DNA from 2 places in the Rossellomorea sp. FM04394 genome. Region 2 is predicted to be linked to the other one. Evidence: predicted binding sites of a transcription regulator. Region 2 holds the regulator's gene; the other holds the start of a gene.

Region 1 (5,245 bases), 320 kb from region 2:
ATGCTACCATCTTCTTCCAATCCGAATGCTACATTGCTTTCTATCCATTTACGGCGCGGCTCTACTTTATCACCCATGAGAGTGGTGACGCGACGCTCGGCTCTGGCCGCATCATCAATGCGGACACGTATCAGTGCACGTGTTTCAGGATCCATCGTCGTTTCCCACAGTTGATCGGCGTTCATTTCTCCAAGACCTTTGTAGCGCTGGATCATATAGCCTTTACCGACTTTAGAAATGGCTCCTTGAAGCTCTTCATCCGTCCAAGCATACTCAAGTTTCTGTTTCTTCCCTGCTCCTTTACTCACTTTGTAGAGAGGAGGAAGGGCAATATACACTTTCCCTGCTTCTAATAATGGTTTCATGTAGCGATAGAAGAAGGTTAATAGCAGAACCTGGATGTGGGCTCCATCCGTATCGGCATCGGTCATGATGACAATTTTGTCATAATTGATATCGTCGACATTGAATTCAGGGCCGACCCCGCCACCGATCGCATGGATGATCGTATTGATTTCTTCATTTTTGAAAATATCCTGAAGCTTGGCTTTTTCCGTATTGATGACTTTCCCCCGAAGTGGAAGAATGGCTTGGAATTTTCGGTCACGACCTTGCTTAGCCGAACCTCCTGCTGAATCACCCTCCACCAGGTAAAGCTCGTTACGCTGAGGGTTTCTCGATTGAGCCGGTGTTAATTTACCAGATAGAACGGTTTCAGAACGCTTTCGTTTCTTTCCGTTACGTGCATCTTCTCTTGCTTTACGTGCTGCTTCACGTGCTTGAGCGGCTTTAATGGATTTCTTGATAAGAAGGGAACTTGTATCTGGATTTTCTTCTAAGAAATAAAGAAGATGCTCAGAAACAACCGCATCCACAGCTGAACGCGCTTCACTCGTACCAAGCTTTCCTTTCGTCTGCCCCTCAAACTGTAGGAGATGCTCCGGTATACGCACAGAGACGATGCTGGCAAGCCCTTCACGAATGTCGGTCCCTTCAAGATTTTTGTCCCGATCTTTTAAAATCCCGACTTTACGGGCGTACTCATTAAAGACACGGGTCATCGCTGTCTTTGCTCCGGCTTCGTGTGTACCTCCGTCTTTTGTACGAACATTGTTTACGAAAGACAGAATGTTTTCCGAGAAACCGTCGTTAAACTGAAAAGAGAATTCCACTTCAATCGTATGGTGTTCCCCTTCAAAGAAAGCAACGTTATGAAGTACATCTTTTTCTTCGTTAAGGTATTGAACAAAAGCCTGAATGCCGCTTTCAAAGTGAAAGACTTCCTTCTGATCATGACGCTCATCAATGATTTCGATTTTTAATCCTTTTAGCAGGAAGGCAGATTCCCTTAGACGCTCACATAGCGTTTCGTAATTATACGTAGTATTGCTGAAAATCTCCGGATCAGGTTTGAAATGGATACAAGTTCCTGATTTTTTCGTTTTCCCGATCTTCTCAAGAGTGGTTTCAGGTTTTCCACCTTTTGTAAAACGCTGCTCATATTTTGTTCCATCTCTTTCAATCGTCACAACAAGCCATTCAGAGAGGGCGTTTACGACTGAGGCACCTACACCATGCAATCCACCACTGGTCTTGTACCCGCCTTGTCCGAATTTCCCTCCGGCATGAAGCACAGTCAAAATAACTTCAGGAGTCGGCTTTCCTAGTTTATGCATACCAGTCGGCATCCCCCGGCCTTTATCTTGCACAGAGATGCTATTATCCTTATGTATCGTAACAATTATCTCATTTCCGAAGCCGGCTAATGCTTCATCCACCGAGTTATCGACAATTTCGTATACTAAATGATGCAAACCTCTTGAATCTGTAGAGCCTATATACATTCCAGGTCTCTTACGGACGGCTTCTAGACCTTCTAATACTTGAATGGCATCATCATTGTAATCCATGGTCTTATTCTGGTTGGCCACGAACATTCCCCTTTCAAAACTTCTCTAACCGTAAACTAGTACTTGTACGGTATTATTGGTTATGTATATGTTTACTATAACACAAGAACGTTTGTTCGTTTACCTGTTTTGATCATTCTTTAGGTAAACCACTATTGCTTATTGTAGCGTTTTATTTGATTTTCGCAAATGTAATTCCTGTGACTGGCCTAAATGAGGCCTGGATTTCATTTATGTAGCATGTTATTTTCAGTGATAATGGAGAACCTTCCATCCGAAAAAAAACAAGCGGTAAGAGCCGCTTGTTACGAGTGAGGATTATTTGGTTAAAGCATGTTCAACCTTTATACAGCGATCCATAATGACTGTATACCCACGTTCTTTCAAAAAGCGATAAGCCTCTTCGTTCATTACACCAAGTTGTGCCCAAAACACGTTAGAATCGATTTCATCAAATTCTTTCGCGATCTCAGGCAAAAATTCTGAGCGGCGAAATACATTGACAATATCAATCGGTCCTTCAATCTCTTTCAGGTTGGATACGGCTTTAACGCCTAATGCCGATTCAATGGTTGGGTTCACAGGAATAATGTCATAGCCTTGATCCTGCATGGCTTTTGATACCATATAAGATGTTCGTGTTGGATTATCGCTTAATCCAATAACCGCAATTCGTTTTGATTGTTTAAGAATATTTCCGATTTCTTGTCGGGATGGGTTTTCCATGGGTGCTTACAACTCCTTCATCGATCCTTATCCATACATACTTTGACTGTTCCTTAAGTCCTATTCTTCTTTTATACCATATTTCCCTCTAACTTTTCAAAATTTTATAAATTTATTCTAATAAGAACAAAGTGTCAGATGGACAAAAGGAAGTGTTCCTCCTCCTATATCCTGCCTGACACTTTTTTAACATCTTACTCTTCAATTAATCCTTTGGAAATAAGAAATTCCCGTGCGACTTCTTTTGGATCTTTTTTATCCATATCCACTTTGGCATTCATCTCACTCATCTCTTCTTCAGAGATTTGTCCTGCTAATTCATTCAGGACTTCCTCTACTTCAGGGTGCTCTTCCAGGACTTCCTGACGGATGATTGGAGCGGCATCATATGGTGGGAAGAACCCTTTGTCATCAGTAGTCGTTTTCAGGTTGTAACGTTGTATTCTTCCATCGGTGGTAAAGGCCGGAATAATATCGACGTCCCCGTTCTTCACCGCTTCATACATAATGTTAGGATCGAAGCTTTCTTTTGCTTTGAATTCGTATCCGTAAGCTTCAGCAAATGCATCGTACCCATCGCCTTCACGTTCATAAAATTGATGTGGCGCACCAAAACTTAGATCTTTCGATAGGGGTACAAGGTCAGAGAAGGTTTTGGCATCGAATTCCTGATCTTGAGTATAAGCAAGGGTATACGTGTTTTCGAATCCAAGTGGTTTCAACCATGTCACATTAAACTTTTCCTCGTATCCTTTACGGACTTGTGACAGAATTTCATCAGCTGAAGCTCCTTCTGCCGCTTGCTCTTTTAGAACCGCTTCCAGTCCAGTTCCTGTGTACTCGATATATACATCTATATCGCCTTTTTCAAGAGCGGGTGTCAGAATCGATACTTCTCCCAATCCTTCTTCCACTTTAACATCGAGATCTGTTTTCTCTTTAAGAAGCTCTGCCATCATTTGAGTTAATATAAACTGCTCGGTCCACATCTTACCTGAAACCGTAATCGTGTCCTTCCCCCCGCCATTTCCGCAACCGGCGATCACAATAGTTAGGGCTATAAATAAAATAAAGGGTTTTAGTTTCTTTTTCATTCTTACTCTCCTTTGAAATGTGGTTTATTTCCGTGCTTTTAGTCCTTTAGGTGTTGTCATCCTTTCGAGAAGCTTTAGTAAAAAGTCGAAAGATAATGCAAGTAATGCAGCTGGAATGGCTCCTGCAAGTACTAAAGAATTATTCCAAGTAGAAAGTCCCCGATAGATGAGGTCGCCAAGTCCACCTGCTCCAACAAAGGTTGCAAGTGTCGCGACTCCAACCGTCAAGACAGTAGCAGTACGGATACCGGCCATTATGAAAGGCAGGGCGAGTGGTAGCTCCACTTTAAACAGAAGCTGTGAGCTTGTCATCCCCATCCCTCTGCCTGCTTCTATGACTCCCTCATCGACCCCGATGATCCCTGTGTATGTGTTCCTGAGTATCGGTAAGAGTGCATACACAGTCAGGGCAATGATCGCTGTAATACTACCTGTACCTAATAGGGGAATGAGAAATCCAAATAGTGCCAGACTAGGGATCGTTTGGAAAATGGCAGTTATTCCGATGAAAAATTCAGCCGTTTGTTTTTTCCGTGATATGTATATACCCAGTGGCAAAGAAATGGCAATCGCAATGAAAATGGATACGAATGATAAATATAGATGCTCAAATAATCCATTTAAGATTGCATCAGAACGGTTTGATATCGTGTTTATGAACAAAAACGAGAATGAATTCATACAGAACGCTCCTCCTTTTTCCCTTCTGAGGCTACTGCACGAAGAATCCCGTTGGCCGTTACGCTGCCGACATTCCTGCCGTCTTTTGTAACCATAAGATAATGTTTTTCTGACTTCAGAAGTATTCTTGCAGCTTCCTGGATGGACGCGTCATATGGAATCGATGAGTATTCTGATTCTTCCAAAAGCAAATAGGTTGTGTTTTCATCCATGATGTCAAAAACGCACTTTTGGTGCTGTTGAACATTTAGTCTGTCCTCTCCGATAAATGCACGTACGAATTCGTTCGCAGGATCTTTAATGAGCTCTGCTGGGGTAGCGATCTGTTCAATTTTCCCGTCACGCATGACGGCAATTTCATCAGCGATCTTCAACGCTTCGTCAATATCATGTGTGACAAACACAATCGTTTTATGTATCGTATTTTGAATGCTCTTCAATTCATCCTGAAGCTGCTCCCGGCTGATCGGATCCAGGGCACTGAATGGTTCATCCATGAGAATGATCGGCGGTTCCGCTGCCAGGGCACGAATAACGCCCACCCGTTGCTGCTGTCCTCCGCTTAATTCAAGTGGATATCGCTTACGGTATACTTTAGGATCCAGTCCAACAAGATTTAGGAGCTCGTCCACTCGACCTTCGTATTGTTCCTTTTTCCATCCCTTTAATCGTGGAATCAGGCTGATGTTTTCTTCTATAGTCATATGGGGAAGCAACCCAATACGCTGAATCACATAGCCAATATTACGCCTGAGCTCAACTTCATCGGTGTCAGAAGTATCCTTTCCATTAATCAGGATTGTTCCACTGCTAGGTGAAATAAGCTTATTGATC
Region 2 (5,245 bases):
CTAGTGGTAAAAACGATTGCACGTAAACATGGTTTACACGCAACATTCATGCCGAAACCATTATTCGGTGTGAATGGTTCAGGAATGCACTGCAATATGTCCTTATTCAAAAATGGAGTGAACTCTTTCTTTGATGAAAAAGGTGACTTACAACTAAGTGATACTGCCCGTCAATTCCTTGCTGGTATCATTAAGCATGCTACTGCTTTTACAGCAATCACGAATCCGACTGTAAACTCATACAAGCGTTTAGTTCCAGGGTACGAAGCACCTTGTTATGTTGCCTGGTCTGCACGTAACCGAAGCCCATTAATCCGTATCCCTGCTTCTCGTGGATTAAGCACACGTGTTGAAGTACGTAGTGTCGATCCGGCGGCTAACCCTTACCTGGCAATGGCTGTATTATTAGCAGCAGGATTAGATGGTGTTAAGAATAACCTGCAAGCTCCTAAGCCGATTGACCGCAACATTTATGTTATGGACAAAAAAGAGCGTGAAGAAGCGGGTATCGTAGATCTTCCTGCAACTTTACATGCTGCATTAGAAAACCTTAAAACAAATGAAGTAATCGTTAAATCTCTTGGAGAACACATTTTCGAACATTTCGTGGAAGCGAAAGAGATCGAATGGGATATGTTCCGTACACAAGTACACCCATGGGAACGCGAGCAATACATTCAAATGTATTAATCCTTAAAAGCAAAGCAGTGGGTCGTAGGGAAAACGCTACGACCCACTGCTTATTTTTTTACAAAAGTCTTTCGAAATACAGAAAAAATGAAGCCGCTATTAAACATAGCGGCTTAAACGTACTAATGTACTTGACGATAAACTCCGACGACTTTACCTAAAATGGATACATTTCGTAAAATGATCGGATCCATTGTTGAATTCTCTGGCTGTAATCGAACATAATCCTTTTCTTTAAAGAAGCGTTTTACAGTCGCTTCATCTTCTTCTGTCATTGCTACGACGATGTCTCCATTGTTCGCTGTTTGCTGCTGACGCACGATAACAAAATCTCCATCCAAAATCCCGGCTTCTATCATACTATCACCCATGATTTCGAGCATGAACACCTGTTCGTCTGAAGGTGCCATACGCTCAGGCAGGGGAAAGAATTCTTCGACATTCTCCACAGCCGTGATGGGTTGACCTGCTGTAACTTTACCGATTAAAGGAACGTTAACAACACGCTGGCGTGGAATCGTATCCTCTTCAAGATTTAAGATTTCGATGGCTCTTGGTTTGGTGGGATCTCTACGAATAAGACCTTTACTCTCTAACCTGGCCAGATGTCCGTGTACGGTGGAACTAGAAGCAAGACCAACGGCTTCCCCGATTTCCCGTACGGAAGGTGGGTACCCTTTTTCTCTAACTGCAATTTTAATATATTCTAGTATGTCCTGCTGTCTTTTAGACAATTTTGTCATGTTCACGCACCTCTATTATAGATCTTATGTTCCCATTATAGCATGTCTTTCCAGTCGATACAAACATAAGTTCGAATTTCTGTTGACACCAAACGAATGTTCGTATTACAATGAATATATCAAAAAAACAGAACAAACATTCGTATGGAGGTATTTTTTTATGTTAACACACATTTGGAATCGTTTCTCTTACATTATTATATTATTTATTTTAGCACTTTTATCTGCAGCCTATTTGCTAGTGGTTATGGCAAACCAGCCGTCATATCAAAGCATCACCGTTCAGGATGGAGACACGCTTTGGACTATTGCCAAACAGTATAATGAAGAATATTCTATGACAGTGGAAGAATTTATCGCTTGGGTCGGAGAGGAAAATAATCTTACATCATTCTCAATCAAACCCGGTGAATCACTTGTGTTACCTATAGAAAATCCAACATTATCCACCCATTCAGATTATGAATTGGTAATGAACGAAGAATAGAGGGATAGAAAATGAAGGCAGTTATTTACTGCAGAGTAAGTACAAAGAAAGACACACAGGAAACATCTTTGGAGCGTCAAGAAGAGGAATTAGTGAAATTAGCACAAGAACGCCAATACGAAGTGGCTGCTATCATAAAAGATCAAGCAAGCGGTTTTGAATTAGATCGTCCTGGTGTACTGGAACTTCTTGATTTGATTAAAGATGACTCGATTGCGGCAGTTCTCATACAGGACGAAACGAGGATTGGCAGAGGAAATGCAAAAATTGCACTCATTCATTGTTTATTAAAAGAAGAAGTCAAGATTATCAGTCAAACACATAGTGGTGAGCTTCACTTATCTGAATCAGATTCTATGGTCATAAATATCGTGAGCATGGTTGAGGAGTACCAAAGGAAAATCCATAATTTAAAAATCAGACGAGGTATGAAGAGGGCAGTGGAAAATGGCTTTCAACCCCATAAAAATCTTAAAAACAAAGGGAATGTAGATGGGAGAGAGCGGATTGAAGTACCTGTCGAGGAAATTGTCAGGTTAAGAAAGAACGAATTGACTTTTGCTGAAATTGCAGCGACTTTAAGAGGGTTTGGATATGATGTTTCCAAAGCTACCGTACATAGGCGTTTTAAAGAATATATGGCTTCATTGGAAAATGCGTAACTCTTGTTTTATCTCCTTTAGTCTAGTAATATGGCAATAGTATGTCGCTTAACTTTGAGTTGTGTTTTAGATTTTGCTGATTATGCAATAAAGGAGTTTTTATAGATGCTTTCAAAAACAAAAATGAATCGAATCAATGAACTTGCGAAAAAGTCTAAAAGCAATGGACTTACAGAACAAGAAGCAAAAGAGCAGTCCAAACTGAGAAAAGAATACCTTGAAACGTTTCGTCAATCGATGAAAGGTACAATAGAAAATACAAGAATCTTTGATCCGGAAGGTAATGAAGTGACCCCTAAAAAGATTCAGGATATCCAGAGCAAAAAGAAAATGCATTAAAGTGAATGAGCTGCCAGGCTTTAGAAGAGCCTTGGCAGTTTTTTAGTATTCCGAATTAAAGGAAAACATTCCCTTTTTAGCTTATCCACGCTTATGCTATTAGGGGCTGTGCAAATCCCCTCCGCTTTTGTTTTTGCAAGGGTTTTTATTTTTCAAGGATGATAAAGTCATGTTATCATTCAAGATAGTTGTATAAACTACCAAAGAAGATTAATATTAATAAGGTACATTAAAAGGAAGGATGTCTGACAAATGTTTGATAAAACAGATCAATTAGCAATTAATACAATCCGTACATTATCTATTGATGCAATAGAAAAAGCAGGTTCGGGACACCCTGGAATGCCTATGGGAGCTGCTCCGATGGCGTATGCTCTTTGGACAAAATTTATGAATCATAACCCGAAAAATCCTGAGTGGTTCAACCGCGATCGCTTCGTTTTATCCGCTGGTCATGGTTCTATGCTATTATATAGCCTTCTTCATTTATCTGGTTATGATGTTTCAATGGATGATCTTAAAGAATTCCGTCAATGGGGAAGTAAAACTCCAGGACACCCTGAATACAAACATACTCCAGGAGTAGAAGCAACGACTGGGCCACTCGGTCAAGGAATTGGTATGGCGGTTGGTATGGCATTGGCTGAAAGACATTTAGCGTCTACATACAATAAAGATCAATACGATATTGTAGATCATTTTACATATTCTATCTGTGGAGATGGAGACTTGATGGAGGGGGTATCCTCTGAAGCAGCTTCATTAGCAGCACATTTAAAATTAGGCCGTCTTGTTGTTCTTTATGATTCAAATGATATTTCTCTTGATGGGGATTTAGATAAATCTTTCTCTGAAAGTGTGAAAGGTCGCTTTGAATCTTATGGTTGGCAATATATTCGCGTTGAAGACGGTAATGACCTTGAGGAAATTTCTAAAGCGATCGAAGAGGCTCAAGGTGATACAACTCGTCCTGCAATGATCGAAGTTAAGACTGTCATCGGGTATGGTGCTCCTAATAAATCAGGTAAATCAGACGTTCACGGTGCTCCACTGGGTGAAGACGAAATGAAGCTCACGAAAGAAGCTTACCAATGGACATTTGAGCAAGATTTCCATGTTCCAGATGAAGTATACAGCCGCTTCGAGGAAAAAATCCAACAAGCAGGTTCTCAAAGAGAAGAAGAGTGGGCTAACCTATTCATTAAGTACCAAGAAGAACATCCAGAACTTGCTGCACAATTAGAAGCTGCCATTAAAGGCGATCTACCACAAGGATGGGATCGTGACATTCCTGTCTATGAAGAAGGTAAAGCATTAGCAAGCAGAGCTTCTTCCGGTGAAGTCTTGAATGCGATCGCTAAGAATCTTCCTTCATTCATTGGTGGATCAGCAGACTTAGCGGGATCCAACAAAACGATGATCAAAGATGAAGCAGATTTTATGCCTGAATCTTATGAAGGACGTAATATCTGGTTTGGAGTTCGTGAATTTGGTATGGGTGCTGCCATGAATGGTATGGCTCTCCATGGTGGACTGCACGTATTCGGGGGAACATTCTTCGTATTCAGTGATTATTTAAGACCTGCTATCCGTTTAGCCGCATTAATGGGCTTACCGGTAACGTATGTTTTCACTCATGATAGTATCGCTGTCGGAGAAGATGGACCTACACATGAACCTGTAGAACAGCTTGCTTCATTACGTGCAATGCCTAACCTTTGTGTCATCCGACCTGGTGATGGAAATGAAGTAGCTGCAGCATGGAAGTTATCTTTAGAATCCAAGGATCAGCCAACTATGTTGGTTCTATCCCGTCAAGATCTTCCAACTCTTAAAGGTACAGCAGATAAAGCATATAACGGAGTAGATAAAGGAGCATATGTGGTATCTGCTTCTGGCAAAGATCAGCCTGATGCAATACTGATTGCGACTGGTTCTGAAGTGCATTTAGCGGTAGAGGCTCAAAATGCACTGGAAAAAGACGGAATCAGCGTTTCCGTCGTAAGTATGCCATCTTTTGACCGCTTCGAGAAACAGTCAAAAGAATATAAAGAATCAATCTTACCTAAGAGTGTGAAAAAACGCCTTGCTATTGAGATGGGATCTCCAATGGGCTGGGATCGCTATGTTGGAGACGAAGGCGACATCCTAGCGATTGATGGATATGGCGCATCAGCTCCTGGGGCAAGAGTCATGGAAGAGTATGGCTTTACTTCAGACAATGTAGTGTCAAGAATCAAGGCATTGCTTCAGAAATAAATAATGATTTGAGAGGTCAACTCCTTAATACTCTTTAAGGAGTTGACCTTTTTTAAATGGTAAAA

What was found. Region 2 encodes LexA, which represses DNA repair genes until DNA is damaged. Its sites were predicted from a motif close to CGAACATATGTTCG; they were not measured.
Region 1: a site for LexA is predicted at 2,016-2,029, ahead of parE (DNA topoisomerase IV subunit B). Genes of this name have one in related genera too.

Annotation. Positions count from the first base shown of each region.
Region 1 covers NZ_CP168654.1:2,314,736-2,319,980, reverse strand. Annotated here, with positions in the region: gene parE (DNA topoisomerase IV subunit B) at 1-1,931, opposite strand, end outside; gene ACCB35_RS11580 (CoA-binding protein) at 2,229-2,636, opposite strand; gene ACCB35_RS11575 (glycine betaine ABC transporter substrate-binding protein) at 2,831-3,730, opposite strand; gene ACCB35_RS11570 (ABC transporter permease) at 3,755-4,411, opposite strand; gene ACCB35_RS11565 (ABC transporter ATP-binding protein) at 4,408-5,245, opposite strand, start outside.
Region 2 covers NZ_CP168654.1:1,999,112-2,004,356, forward strand. Annotated here, with positions in the region: gene glnA (type I glutamate--ammonia ligase) at 1-690, shown strand, start outside; gene lexA (transcriptional repressor LexA) at 813-1,433, opposite strand; gene ACCB35_RS09980 (LysM peptidoglycan-binding domain-containing protein) at 1,594-1,920, shown strand; gene ACCB35_RS09985 (recombinase family protein) at 1,932-2,582, shown strand; gene ACCB35_RS09990 (DUF896 domain-containing protein) at 2,688-2,921, shown strand; gene tkt (transketolase) at 3,174-5,180, shown strand.